3 regions of the Micromonospora sp. S-DT3-3-22 genome follow, and region 1 is predicted to be linked to each of the others. Evidence: riboswitches for the same ligand, from Rfam matches in the RefSeq annotation. Region 1 holds a riboswitch; each other region holds the start of a gene.
What was found. Region 1 has a riboswitch for cyclic di-AMP ahead of H1A17_RS30525 (hypothetical protein). Riboswitches for the same ligand answer to the same signal wherever they lie in the genome.

Region 1 (4,273 bases):
AGGGCGAACCGGGCGGGAGGGCCGGGGTGGTGGCTACCATCGTCCGACGATGACCCGCCGTCCGTGGATGAACCGGTTGGCCGGCTGACACGTATCCCGTCCCGGATCGTTGGGAGAACTCGCACACATGGGCGCCGACCACACCCGTCCCGCTCCGTCCACCCCGCCGCGGGTGCGGCGGCTCCTCGTCATGACGGTGGTGCCGCTCATCGTGGTCACGGTGATCGCCACGCTGGTGCTCTGGCCCGGCGAGACCCCGAAGATCGACCAGGGCGACCAGGTGCCCCGCCACCACGGCACGGTGACCCGGGTGGTGACCGAGCCGTGCCCGCCCGCCCCGCAGACCCCCGACGGCCCCTCCGGGGTGGCCGACGGGCCGTGCGGGACGGTGACGGTCGCCGTCGAGCAGGGGCCGGACGCGGGCCGTGAGGTGCAGACGCCGGTGCCGTCCGGGCCGGGGGCGCCGACGGTGGCGGTCGGCGACGAGGTGGTGCTCGTCGCGTTGGCCGACCCGAGCGATCCGTCGGTGAGCAGCTACCACATCGCCGAGCACCAGCGGGGCATGCCGCTGCTCTGGCTGGTCGCCCTGTTCGCGGCGGCGATCGTGGCGTTCGGCCGGTTGCGCGGGCTGGCCGCCCTGGCCGGCCTCGGGGCCAGCTTCGCCATCCTGCTGACCTTCGTGGTGCCGGGCATCTCCGCCGGGGGCGCGCCGCTGCCGATCGCGGTCACCGGCGCCGCGCTGATCATGTTCGTGGTGCTGTACCTGACCCACGGGATCACCGCGCAGACCTCGGTGGCGGTGCTGGGCACGCTGGGCAGCCTGGTGCTGACCGGCGTCCTGGGCACGCTGGCCACCGCCGCCACCCACCTGACCGGGTACGGCAGCGAGGAGGCCACCACGCTGTCGATGTACCAACGCGACGTGGACCTGCACGGCCTGCTGCTGGCCGGGATCATCATCGGGTCGCTCGGGGTCCTGGACGACGTCACGGTCACCCAGTCGGCCACCGTCACCGAACTGGCGCACGCCAACCCGGGGCTGTCCCGGTTGCAGCTCTACCGGGCGGCCACCCGGGTCGGCCGGGCGCACATCGCGTCCACGGTCAACACGATCGTGCTGGCGTACGCGGGCGCGTCGCTGCCGCTGCTGCTCCTGCTCACCGCCGACAGCCGCCCGGTGGGCCAGATCCTCACCAGCGAGTTCCTGGCCCAGGAGATCGTCCGCAGCGCGGTGGCGACCCTCGGGCTGGTGGCGGCGGTGCCGCTGACCACGGGGTTGGCCGCGCTGGTGGTGACCGCCGGGCGGGGGCCGGCCGACGCCGGTACGGTCGGACCGCCGCCCACCCCACGTCCCGCCCCCGACCGTGCCGAGGCGCTGGAGGCGTTGAGCGCGCCCCGGCACGGTGAACCGTCCACCCCGGCCCCCGCACGGTGGCCAGACCCGGAAAGGAGCACGGACGCCGCATGGTGACACTGCGCTGCGTGACCGGAGGCGAGGTCGCGGCTGTCGGCCGCGTCACTGATTACCCCTCGCTATCGGGAAAATACGCATTTGGTCGGGTTGCGGGCGTAGATCCCCGGTACGACTCTCGGGTAACCTCGCTGCCGGTCACCGCCGAAGGCGCCCACCGGCGCCAGCGGTGCCACCGCCCAATCGCCGTACGGCGAGCCGGGGAACCGAGCACCCGGGGTGAATCCGCGCCAGCGGTAGGGGCCACTTCCGTCCCGAACCCGTCAGCTAACCCGGTCGGCGGTCGACGGAAGGGAAAACTGTGACGGCACCCCTACGCCGCTGGCTGACGCCGGCAGTGGCCGTACTCGCCGCCCTGGCGATCGTCGCCGGACCGGCCGCCGCCCCCGCGACGGCCGCGCCCAACGCGCCCACCCCCTCGGGGCACGAGGAGGACGACGAGCCGAAGCTCCTCACCGACGTCATCGAGGCCACCAACCGGGAGTACTCGGCGGCGAAGAACCGGCTGGAGAAGTCCAAGAAGCGTCAGCTCCAGCTCGCCATCGAGGTGGAGAAGGCGGAGCAGGAACTGGCCGCGCTGGCCCCCCAGGTCACCGAGATCGCCGCCCAGTCGTACCGGACGGGTCGGGTCGGCGCGGTCGCCGCGCTGCTGGAGAGCGACGCGCCGGACGCCTTCGTCCGCCGGGCCGCCGCCCTGGACGAGCTGAACATGGTCAACGCCGGCAAGCTGGCCGAGGTCAACGAGGCCAAGAGCCGGGCCGAGAACGCCAAGCTCGCCCTCGACGCCGAGGTACGCGAGCAGCAGAAGCAGACCAACCTGATGGCCAAGAAGAAGACCGAGGCCGACAAGGCGCTGGCCCTCGTCGGCGGCCGGGGCTTCACCGGTGGCCTGGTCGACGCGACGTCCCCGGTGGCCCGGATCGCCCCCGGCCAGACCGCCAACGGCGAGTGGCGCGGCGAGTCGTGCAGCGAGAACGACCCGACCACGTCCGGCTGCGTCACGCCGCGCACGCTGCACATGTACAAGGAGGTCAAGCGGGCCGGCTTCAACCGGTTCGTCGGCTGCTACCGCCCCGGTGGGCCGTGGGAGCACCCCAAGGGCAAGGCGTGCGACTGGTCGTTGCAGAAGAGCGGGTTCAGCCCGTGGCACAACAACGACACCCGGATGTACGGCAACAACCTCGCCGCGTTCCTGATCCGCAACTCGGACCGGCTGGGCATCTACTACGTGATCTGGAACCGGCAGATCTGGTTCCCGGCCAACGGCTGGAGTTCGTACTCGGGGCCGTCCAACCACACCGACCACGTGCACGTGTCTCTGCTGTAGCGGGGTGATCAGCCTCATCGGGGCCGATGATGCGGTGTCCGGCGTCCCGGATCCGCATCATCGACCCCAGTGGGGTCAGCGAGCGACGACGAAGGCCGCCCGGCTGGACCGGGCGGCCTTCGTCGTGCGTGGGGCGGCTCAGCCGGGGACGGCCGCCGGCTCGCCCGCCGGGGCGGGGTCGACGCCCGTCGGCGCGGCGGGCCCGGGCACCGCGACGGCGGACGCCTGGGCGGTGGGTTCCTCGGCCGGGGCCACCTGGTGGACCTCACCGGCGGCGAGCCGGTAGGACATGCCGACCACCGCGCACCGGCCGGCCGCCACCTCGGCGGCGATCACCGGGGAGTTGCCGAGCAGCACCTCGACGGTCTGCGCGATGTGGATGTCGACGATCCCGTCGATGTCGTGCACCCCCTGCTGTGCCGCGCGACGCAGGCTCGGCCCGACGGCGGCGACGACCGAGTAGAGGTGCCCCGGGGGCTGGGTGCCGGTACGGGCCGTGTCCCGGGCCGCCTGCACGGCACCGCAGGAGTCGTGCCCGAGGACCACCACCAGCGGGGTGCCGAGCACCGTCACCGCGTACTCGACGCTGCCGAGCACCTCGGGCCCGGCGGTGTGCCCGGCGGTCCGGACCACGAAGAGGTCACCGAGACCCCGGTCAAAGATGATCTCGGCGGCGAGCCGGGAGTCGGAGCAGCCGACGATGACGGCGAAGGGATGCTGGCCGTCGGCGACGGCGGTGCGGTGCCCGGCGTCCTGGTTGGGATGGCGGGGTGCCCCGGCGACGAAACGCCGGTTGCCGGCCTGCAACTCGGCCAGCGCCTGGGTCGGAGTGATCGGGGCCATTGCCTCACCTCGGTCCGGAATCGCACCTGGTCACGCCGGCCGGCGGCGACGACGGCCGTGTCCCCACGGTCACACGCAGCTAAAGGTACGTCAAGATTTCGTGATACACGTTTCAGGCATCGGTCGGCGCGGTGTCGACGGCGTGTCGAACCCGGGCGCGCACCGGCTCGGCGGGCGACCCACCGGGCCCGATCCCACCGACCGGGCGCGACCGTCGGGGCGGCCGACGACGGGTCTCCCAGGAACGGGCCATACGATGACCATCATGGCGACAGGCGGCACCGGGAGCACCCGGAACTGGACGTTCCTCACCAACCACGGTCACGTGCTGCTCGCCATCGCCCGCAACCCCACCGCCCGGCTCCGGGACGTCGCCGACGAGGTCGGGGTGACCGAACGGGCCGCCCAGGCGATCGTCGCCGACCTGGAAGCCGGCGGCTACCTGCGGCGGACCCGGGTCGGCCGGCGCAACGAGTACACGCTCAACCCGAGCGGTCACTTCCGGCACCCCGCCGAGGCCGACCGCCAGGTCGGCGACCTGCTCGCCCTCTTCACCCCCGACCCGGCCGAGCCCGACGCCTGAGCCGCCGGCCCGGCAGGTACGCCGACGGCCCGCCCCGGTGGAGACGGGC
Region 2 (4,273 bases), on a different contig from region 1:
GTCGAGGCCATCGAGGTACGCCGGGAGGCCCGCCCGTCGGCCGCCCCGACCGTGCTCTACACCCCCACCTGGACCGGCCACCACGCCGACGCCAACTACTGCTCGCTGCCGGTGGCCGAGCCGCTGCTGCGCCGGCTGCTCGACCGGGGTGCCACGGTGATCCTGCGGGCCCACCCGTACACCGGGCAGAACCCGGCCTCGGCCCGGCAGTTGGCCCGGCTCACCGAGCTGCTCGCCGCCGACCGGACCCGTACCGGCCGGCAGCACCTGTGGGGTGCGGCGGCCAGCCGGGAGCTGAGCCTGACCGAGTGCGTCAACCGCTCCGACGCGCTGGTCTCCGACGTCTCCGGGGTCATCTCCGACTACCTCTACTCGGGCAAGCCGTACGCGGTGACCGACCTGGGCGTCGACGGCGACGAGTTCCTGGACCGGTTCCCGCTGGCCCGCTCCGGTTACGTGCTGCGCCGGGACATGGCCAACCTCGACGAGGTGCTGACCGGTCTGCTGGACACCGATCCGCTGGCGGCGGCCCGGTGGGACACCCGCCGCCGCTACCTGGGCGACTTCCCCGCCGACGCGTACGCCGACGGTTTCCTCGACGCCGCCCGCCGGGAGCTGGAGCCGGCCTGGACCCCGCCGACGCCCCGGGGCGCGACGGTCTTCTCCCCCCGGGCCTGACCCGGCGGCGGTCGATGCGGTGGGGCCGATGTTGCGGTATCCGACTCCGCTGTATCGGGCCCCATGACGCGCGCCGCCCCGGCCACCCGTGATCGGGGCGGCCGGGGCGGGTGGGGTGGGTCGGTCAGGCGGAGTAGCCCCGGGTGGCGATCCAGTTCGCCAGGGTGGTCACGCTGACCCAGTAGGCCGGCAGGGACGGGTCGGCCGAGTCGGCGATCCGCACGGTACGGCCGTTGTCCCGGTAGCCCACGGCGGCGACGTAGTGGCCGCCGGGGAAGGAGTGCCAGCCGCCGTCGAGGTCGGTGGCGTCCCCGGCCACGTTCGCGACCACGGCCCGCTGGTCGGTGACCGCCGCGACCACGTCGGCCCGCAGCCGCTCGACCTGCGCGTCGCTCGGGGTACCGGCGAACATCCGGGTCCGGTACGGGTCGCCCTTGACCACGGCGTTGAGCACCCGGGTGGTGTCCTCGGCCGAGTTGGTGCCCATCTCGGTGGTGCCCAACGCGGCGGCGAGGTCGTCCTGGCCGCGCTCGATGCCGGCCGCGCTGAGCGCGTTGCGCACCGCCGCCGGGCCGCAGTAGTAGTAGGTGATCTGGGCCTGGTAGTCGTAGCGCAGGACCTTCGACGACGGCGGCTTCGGGGCCGCCTTGCGGGTCAGGTCCGGGTCGGCGGTGGCCCGGGCCTTGGCCCGGGTGACGCGCGGCGACGGGGTGGGGCTCGCCGACGGGCTGGTCGAGGGAGTGGCCGACGGGCTGGCCGGCGCGGGGGTGGCCACCCGGGCCTGGGCGCGGCTGGCGACGTCGTCGAGGCGGGGGGCGGTCTCGGTCACGGCGGTGGCGCGCTGCTGTTCGGTCGGGGCGTCGTCGACCCCGGCGGCCAGGGCGGTGCCGCCGGCGGCCAGGACGAGGACCGCCGCCGAGCCGACGACCATCCGGTACGGGCGCTGGGCGCCCAGTCGGCGGAGCTGTCGCTTCATGTGGTGTTTCACGGGGTGTTCCTCCACGGGGCGAGGCGGCCGGGCACGCCGGACCGGCACGCGGCGGGTACGCCACGCGCGGATCGGGTGTTCAGCCGCTCGTTCGGCAGGGACCGCCCGACGGGAGCCGGACGGATCGGCGGTCGCCCGAACGGGGTCGGGCGGCGGGGTGGACGGCCGGTCAGCGCGTCAGGCGCGACGCTCCGGCGGCACCCCGGCACCGAGGTGGAGGGATTACCGAGGGGGTGGGGTCATGCTGCACGAGGATGGAACTCCTTCCGCTGCCGCCGACCGGGTTAGCTGACGGATTCGGGCGGGAAGATCGCCCTACCCCGGGCCGTGGCCCGGAGATTCACCCCAGGTGGTGCACATGGGTCCCCGGTTCGTGACTCGCACGATTGAGCGGGTCGGCGCGGCGTCGCCTCCTGCGATCGGAAACCGCACCGGACCGCAGCGACACTACTGGTCGCCCTTCCCTCCCGCCAAGCCCTGTGACCTGCGCAAACATCGTCGGGCTGACTTCTTTCCGGGGCACTCGGGCAGCGAGGGCCAGCCCCGGGGACGAAGCTTCGTCGGACCCCGGCGGGGCGACAACCGGACGACCCGACCACAACCTCCGATGATCATCGGGGTCGATGTGACCGCCTGTGACCGACTGTCCGATTCCCCCGTGCCGTGACGCCCCCCACACCGGGCTGAATAACAATTCGACCCCCGGCCCGCGCGGCCCTGGGCCCGGGGCAGGACCACCGCCCGCAACGGGGTCGAAGTCGCGGGGTCAACGCGAGGCGGACACCGCCACTTACGCGTCATTGTGTCGATCATCCCGGGCCGGGGCAGGCCCAGCGGGATCCGAGCCTCGTGAGGCCCGGGAGCGGCGGTCCCGGGGTGGTCAGCCGACCCGGGCCGGGTGCCAGCGGGTGGCCGGGGTCGGGCGGGTCGCCGCCGACGTCGCGGTACGGGGCAGCGGCACCCGGCCCGGCCGCACCCGCTGCGTCGCCGCGTACGCCTCGGCGGCCAGGGACCGGGCGGCCTCGGCGGCCAGCTCGGCGTCCCGCCACGCGACGCGTTCCCGCCAGGCCGCCGCCCGGTACGCCGCACGCCGGTCCTCCCGGATTGCGCGGGCGAGCATCACCTCGTGCTCGACGGGGTGCCGGCGCGGGTCCCAGCCGTCGCGGTGCGCGAAGACGTCCCGCAGCCGTTCCACCGACAGCTCGCCCCGCCAGTGCGCCGCCACCGCCTCCTGGTGCAGCCACCGCTCCCGGCCCGCGTACTCGGCCGGCGTCCGGGGGGTACGCGGGCTGGGCAGCGCCCCCGCGCCGGTGAACCGCCGGGCCGCCGTCTCCGCCTCGTCGTACTCCTGCCAGGCCCGGTCGAGGGTGTCCTGGGCGGCCAGCCAGGCGGCCCGGTGACGGCGGGCGGTCTGGGCGGCCCCGGCGGCGGCGACGGCCACCTCTTCGGCGTAGCGGCGCAGGTCGGCGACCGGGGGTGGGGCGTCCGGCGGCGGCACGACGGCGGTCACGTCGGTCGCCTGGTCCCGCTCGGGGCGGGCGACCAGGACGGCGAGGCCGGTCAGCGCGAGGACGAGCAGCAGGGACCAGATCGCGGTGGCGGTCGGCACCCCGGTCAGGAACTGGGAGAGCACGGTGTTCACGGGTCGGCACCTCGCGGGCGGAATGTGGCGGGTCGGGGCCGTACCGGGGCGGGACCGTTGTGGGCAGCGTCCGGCCGGTACGGGGACGAGATCGTGGCTGTGGTGGTGGGGCGGGTGGCCCCGCAGGGTTCAGCCCGCCGGGGGCGCCCGGGGCCCGACGGCGGCGGGCACCCGACCGCCCGGTGTCACCAGGGTGGCGGCCGGCAGCTCCCGTGCCGCACCGGCCGGCGCGACGGACATCCCGGCGTCGACCCGGTCGGTTGCCACCACGTCGACCCGCCCGGTCCCCCGGTCGTCGGCGCGGATGCCGTCGCCCAGGCCGAACGGGGTGTCGAGGGCCACGGCGGCGGGGAGGGAGTGCGACGCGTCGGTCGACAGTGCGGTCGGGGCCGGGTCGAACAGCAGGGGGCCGGACAGCGCCGGGCCGGCGGCGGCGAACGCGAGTGCGACGGCGAGGCCGGCGAACAGCCGGGACATCCCGCGCGCGACCCACCACAGGGGACTGGTGAGCGCGACCGGGAACACGGGACCACGCTACCGCCGGGCCGACCGGCCCGCAGCACCGCCGGGCGTGTCGCCGCGCCGGTCGCGTATGGCAACCGGTCACACCCGGGCGGGTGACGGACCCCGGCCCGGCATCCACTATGGAGGGAACACCGCCACCGCCCGCGCCACACCCGGCACCGCCGCCGAGCCCGGCAGGGAGGGGCAGGGCGGCAGCGAGCAGGGCGGGACGCGCAAGGCGCAGAGCCGGACGCGCAGGGAACAGAGCCGGACGCGCAGGGAACAGGGCCGGACGCGCAGGGAACAGAGCCGGGCCGGCCGGGTCAGTGCGGGTCGCGCGGTCCCGCGTACTCGACGGGGCGGTCGTCGCGCGGCCCGCCGTCGGCCCCCCTCGGCCCCGGCACGACGGCCGGCCCGCCGGCACCCGGAGCACCGGCACCCGGAGCACCGGCGGCGGCAGC
Region 3 (4,273 bases), on a different contig from region 1:
ACCCCGGAGGTGCTGCCCGGCGCCTGACCGGGTCACCGTCGGCTTCCGTGCCGTCCGGCCAGGGACGTTGCCAGTCCGTCCCCGGTGCGGCACGATCGTGCGACCGACGACGGTCAGGAGGCCCGGTGGTCCGGCGGGAGAGCTTCAGCTACACGGTGCAGGCGCGCTGCTCACCGGCGGACGCGATGGCGCTGCTGAGCGACCTGTCCCGGCAGGAGGAGCTGCATCCGCTGATCGTCCGGGTGCGCCGGCTGCCCGCCCGGCCGGGTGCCCTGGCCAGCTACGCGATCACCGACCGGCTGGAGCTGGGGCCGCTGCGGTTCCCCGTCACCTACCAGGCCGACGTCCTGCTGGCCGGCGACGACGAGATCGTGACGGTGGCCCGCCAGCAGCCCGGCACCACCGTACGCAACCACACCCGGCTGCGGATGGAGGGTGACCTGCTGCGGATCGACGTGGAGATCACCCTCGCCGCACCGGCGCCGCTGTTCGGCTACGCCTTCCGGCAGGCCCGCGCCGCCCACCTGGGGCTGGCCAGCCGCCTCGGCGCGGTCCTGGACGGCCGGGCCGGCGACCCGCCCGCCGCCGGCTGACCACCACCGGGACCCGCCTGACGCTCGCGTCGGTGGCCCGCCCGGGTCTGACGGGCCACCGGGCGGGCTCAGATCATCGACAGGTGCACGTGGTTGGTGTGGTCGCTGGACGGGTCCCCGTTGCCCCCGCTGTACGCCTTCCACCCGCTGCTCGGCAGCCAGATCCGCTTGAACCAGATCACGTAGAGCACGCCGAGCCGGTCGGCGTTGCGGATGAAGTACGCGGCGAGGTTGTTGCCGTACGTCCGGTCGCCGCCACTGGCCACCCCGCCGAAGCCGTTCTTCTGGGCGGCGAAGTCGCACGCCCGGCCCTTGGGGTGTTCCCCGGAACCGCTGGGCCGGTAGCAGGAGACGTACCTGGTGAATCCGGCCGCCTTGGCCTGGTTCAGGGCGTTGAGCGTACGCGGGGTGATGCAGCCGTTGGCCGGCGTCGGGTCGTTGACGCTGCACGACTCGGACGGCCAGGAGCCGTCGGAGTTGCGGGGTGCCCCCTTGGCGTTGCTGGTGGAGGTGCCGTCCGAGCTGCCGGAGTCGCGGGAGGTGGGGGCCGGCTTGTCGGCGGCGGCCACCGCCAACGCCCGTTCGGCCTGCTCCTTGCGCTTGCCCATGGTGGCGACCTGCTTGCGCTGTTCGGTGATCTCCCGGCTGACCGCGGCCCGGGTCCGGGTGGCCTGGTCCCGGGTCTCGATCATCGTGCGCAGTTCCTGGTCCTCCCGGGTGGCGACCGTCTCCAGCGCTGCCGCGCGGTCCAGGAAGCCGCTCGGGGTGTTGCTGTTGAGCAGGGCGGACATCGGTCCGAGCCGGCCGGTGCGGTAGGCCGCGCCGGCGATCTCGCCGACCTTGGCGGTCTGCGTGACCAACTGCGACTCGATGGTCTTGAGCTGCCCGTCGAGTTCCTGCTGGCGCTTGGTGGAACGCTCCAGGGCGGCCTTGGCCTCCAGCCAGCCCTTGCTGGCCGCGTCGAGCTGGTCGCGCAGCGCCGGGGTGCCGCCCTCGTCGTCGTCGCCGGGGGCGGCGAGCCGGGTGGTGGGCGCGGCGACGGCCGGGGTGAACGGTGCGGCCGACACGCCCAGGGCCAGCGCCGTGACGACCGCGGCCAGCAGCCGCGTGGTGGTGCGTACGTGCATGCGGATGTCCTTCCGTCAGCCGCCGACCGGGTTAGCTGACGGGTTCGGGACGGAAGATCCCTACCGCTGACGCGGATGCACCCCAGGAACGTGGTTCCCCGGTTCGCCCGGGCGGGCGATTAGGCGGCGGCCTCCGCCTGGCGGAGGCCGGGGCCGAGCCTACCGGTACGCGTGTGACACCTGCCTACCTCGTGACTGAGGGTACGAGAGTGAATACCCTTAAAAGGTGCAAACGGCGCAAATTCCCATGATCTCTGTGCGGGAGTACCCGCAGTGGCTGACCGTCCGGGCCGGGGTGGGGGTCACCAGTGGGCGGGGCCGCAGGCACCGGGGGTCGCCCCGGGCTCGACCTGGAGGGTGGCGTGCTCGATGTGGAAGTCCTCCCGCAGGGCGCCCCGGGCAGCCGCCAGCACCGTGCCGACCTCGGCGTCACCGGCCAGGGTGAGGTGGGCCGAGGCGACGTCCATGCCCGAGGTGAGCGTCCAGACGTGCAGGTCGTGCACCTCGGCGACACCGGGCACGGCGGTCAGCCGGTCGTGCACGGCGGTCACCGGCAGGTGCTCCGGGGCGGCCTGCACCAGGATGCGTACCGCCGCCCGGCCGAGCCGCCAGGTGCGGGGCAGGATGAACACGCCGATCGCCACGGCGACCAGCGGGTCGGCCCACCACCAGCCGGTGCCGGCGATCAGCAGCGCCGCCACGATCACGCCGATCGAGCCGAGCAGGTCGCCCAGCACCTCCAGGTACGCCCCGCGCAGGTTGATGCTCTCCTGGGCGCCCTCCCGCAGCAGGCCGAACGCGACGATGTTGGCGAGCAGGCCGAGCACCGCCACCACCAGCATCGGGCCGGCCAGCACCTCGGGTGGCTCGCCGAACCGGCGGACCGCCTCGATCAGCACGTAGACCGCGACCCCGCTGAGCAGGACGGCGTTGGCCAGGGCGGCGAGCACCTCCAGCCGGTAGAGGCCGAAGGTGCGCTGCGGGTCCCGTGCGGCCCGCCGGGTGGCGGTGATCGCGGCCAGGGCCATCCCGATGCCGAGCACGTCGGTGAACATGTGCCCGGCGTCGGAGAGCAGGGCCAGTGAACCGGTGCCGAAGGCGGCGACCGCCTCGACCACCATGAGTACGGTGAGCAGCCCGAACGCCGCCCAGAGCCGACCCCGGTGCCGGTGCGCGGCGTTGCTCACCGTCGCGCTGTGGTCATGACCTGCGCCCACGTCCACACCTTCCGTCGCCGCTGCGGACCGGATCCAATCTATGCTCACATCGCTATGTATGCAAGTGACGGTCGGACGTTCGGCCAGGTAGGCCGGGTGCCGGTCGGTCAGCCGGTCGGTTCGACGGTGGTGAGGCGCTGGGTCGCCCGGGACAACGCCACGTAGAGCGTCCGTACCCCGGAGCCCGGATCGGCCCGGATCTCGCCGGGGCAGACCAGCACCACCCCGTCGTACTCCATGCCCTTGGCCTGGAGGCTGGTCACCACCTGGAGCCGGGCCCCGCCCCGGCCGCCCAACCAGCCGGCGACCTCGTCCCGGCGGGGCACCGGCGTGATCACGCCGACCGTCCCCGCCACCTCGGCCAGCAACGCGTCCACCGCGTCGGCCGTCGCGCGGGCCAGCTCCGCCGCCGGCACGTGCAACGCCACCGGGTCCACCCCGGTCGAGCGCACCGCGCTCGGCAACTCCAGGTCCGGATAGAGCCGGCGGATCTCCGCCGCCGCCACCGCGAAGATCTCGGCCGAGTTGCGGTAGTTGGTGGACAGCGTGAACCGGTGCCGCCGCCGCCGGCCCAGCGCCTGGTCCCGGGCCCGGTCCAGCTCCGCCTGGTCACCCGTCCAGGCGGTCTGCGCCGGATCACCCACCACCGTCCAGGAGGCCAGCCGACCGCGCCGGCCGATCATCCGCCACTGCATCGGCGAGACGTCCTGCGACTCGTCGACCACCACGTGCGCGTAGTCCCGGTAGTCCTCGGGCCGCTCCCGCGCCGCCGCCCGCGCGGCACGCTGCCGTTCCCCGAAGGTGCTCAGCTCCCGGACCCCGCCGGCGAGCTGGAACGGGTCCCGGCGGGCCTTCTTCGGGCGGACCGGCTGCCCCAGCAGCGCGTCCAGCTCGTCGAGCAGGGCGATGTCGGCCACCGTCAGCCCCTCGGTGTCCAGCGACCGGTACGCCCCGACCAGCAACCCGATCTCCGCCCGGGACAGGACGCCGGCCGCGTACCGGTGCAGCCGCTCCGGCCGGGCCAGCCAGCCCAGCACGTGCCGGGGATGCAGCCGGGGCCACCACGCCTTGAGGAACTCCCGGAACTCCGGCCGCTCGATGATCTCGTCCTCGAAGACGGGCTGCTCGGGCAGGCCGGGGACGGCCAACCGTCGGGCCTGCGCGTACAGCGCGGCGAGCACCCCGTCGAAGCCGACCCGACGGACCTCGTTGCGGCGGGCCCCCCGGTGCAACGCGCGGTCCCGGACGCCGTCCAGCTCGCGCCGCTCCAGACGCAGCAACGCACCCCGGTAGAGCAGCCGCAACTCCGTCGGGCCGTCCGGCACCGCGTCCCGGG

Region 2: linked by a shared signal. The riboswitch ahead of H1A17_RS09290 (C39 family peptidase) and the one ahead of H1A17_RS30525 (hypothetical protein) in region 1 are both predicted to bind cyclic di-AMP.
Region 3: linked by a shared signal. The riboswitch ahead of H1A17_RS13050 (hypothetical protein) and the one ahead of H1A17_RS30525 (hypothetical protein) in region 1 are both predicted to bind cyclic di-AMP.

Annotation. Positions count from the first base shown of each region.
Region 1 covers NZ_JACGMO010000159.1:2,131-6,403, reverse strand. The annotation lists gene H1A17_RS30530 (YibE/F family protein) at 128-1,471, shown strand; cyclic di-AMP (ydaO/yuaA leader) riboswitch at 1,638-1,769, shown strand; gene H1A17_RS30525 (hypothetical protein) at 1,773-2,798, shown strand; gene H1A17_RS30520 (carbonic anhydrase) at 2,937-3,641, opposite strand; gene H1A17_RS30515 (helix-turn-helix transcriptional regulator) at 3,898-4,224, shown strand.
Region 2 covers NZ_JACGMO010000022.1:55,511-59,783, forward strand. The annotation lists gene H1A17_RS09285 (CDP-glycerol glycerophosphotransferase family protein) at 1-678, shown strand, start outside; gene H1A17_RS09290 (C39 family peptidase) at 803-1,654, opposite strand; cyclic di-AMP (ydaO/yuaA leader) riboswitch at 1,925-2,069, opposite strand; gene H1A17_RS09295 (hypothetical protein) at 2,547-3,308, opposite strand; gene H1A17_RS09300 (hypothetical protein) at 3,438-3,833, opposite strand; gene H1A17_RS09305 (acyltransferase) at 4,136-4,273, opposite strand, start outside.
Region 3 covers NZ_JACGMO010000035.1:43,937-48,209, reverse strand. The annotation lists gene H1A17_RS13060 (STAS domain-containing protein) at 1-27, shown strand, start outside; gene H1A17_RS13055 (SRPBCC family protein) at 126-593, shown strand; gene H1A17_RS13050 (hypothetical protein) at 662-1,720, opposite strand; cyclic di-AMP (ydaO/yuaA leader) riboswitch at 1,725-1,856, opposite strand; gene H1A17_RS13045 (cation diffusion facilitator family transporter) at 2,023-2,937, opposite strand; gene H1A17_RS13040 (AAA family ATPase) at 3,045-4,273, opposite strand, start outside.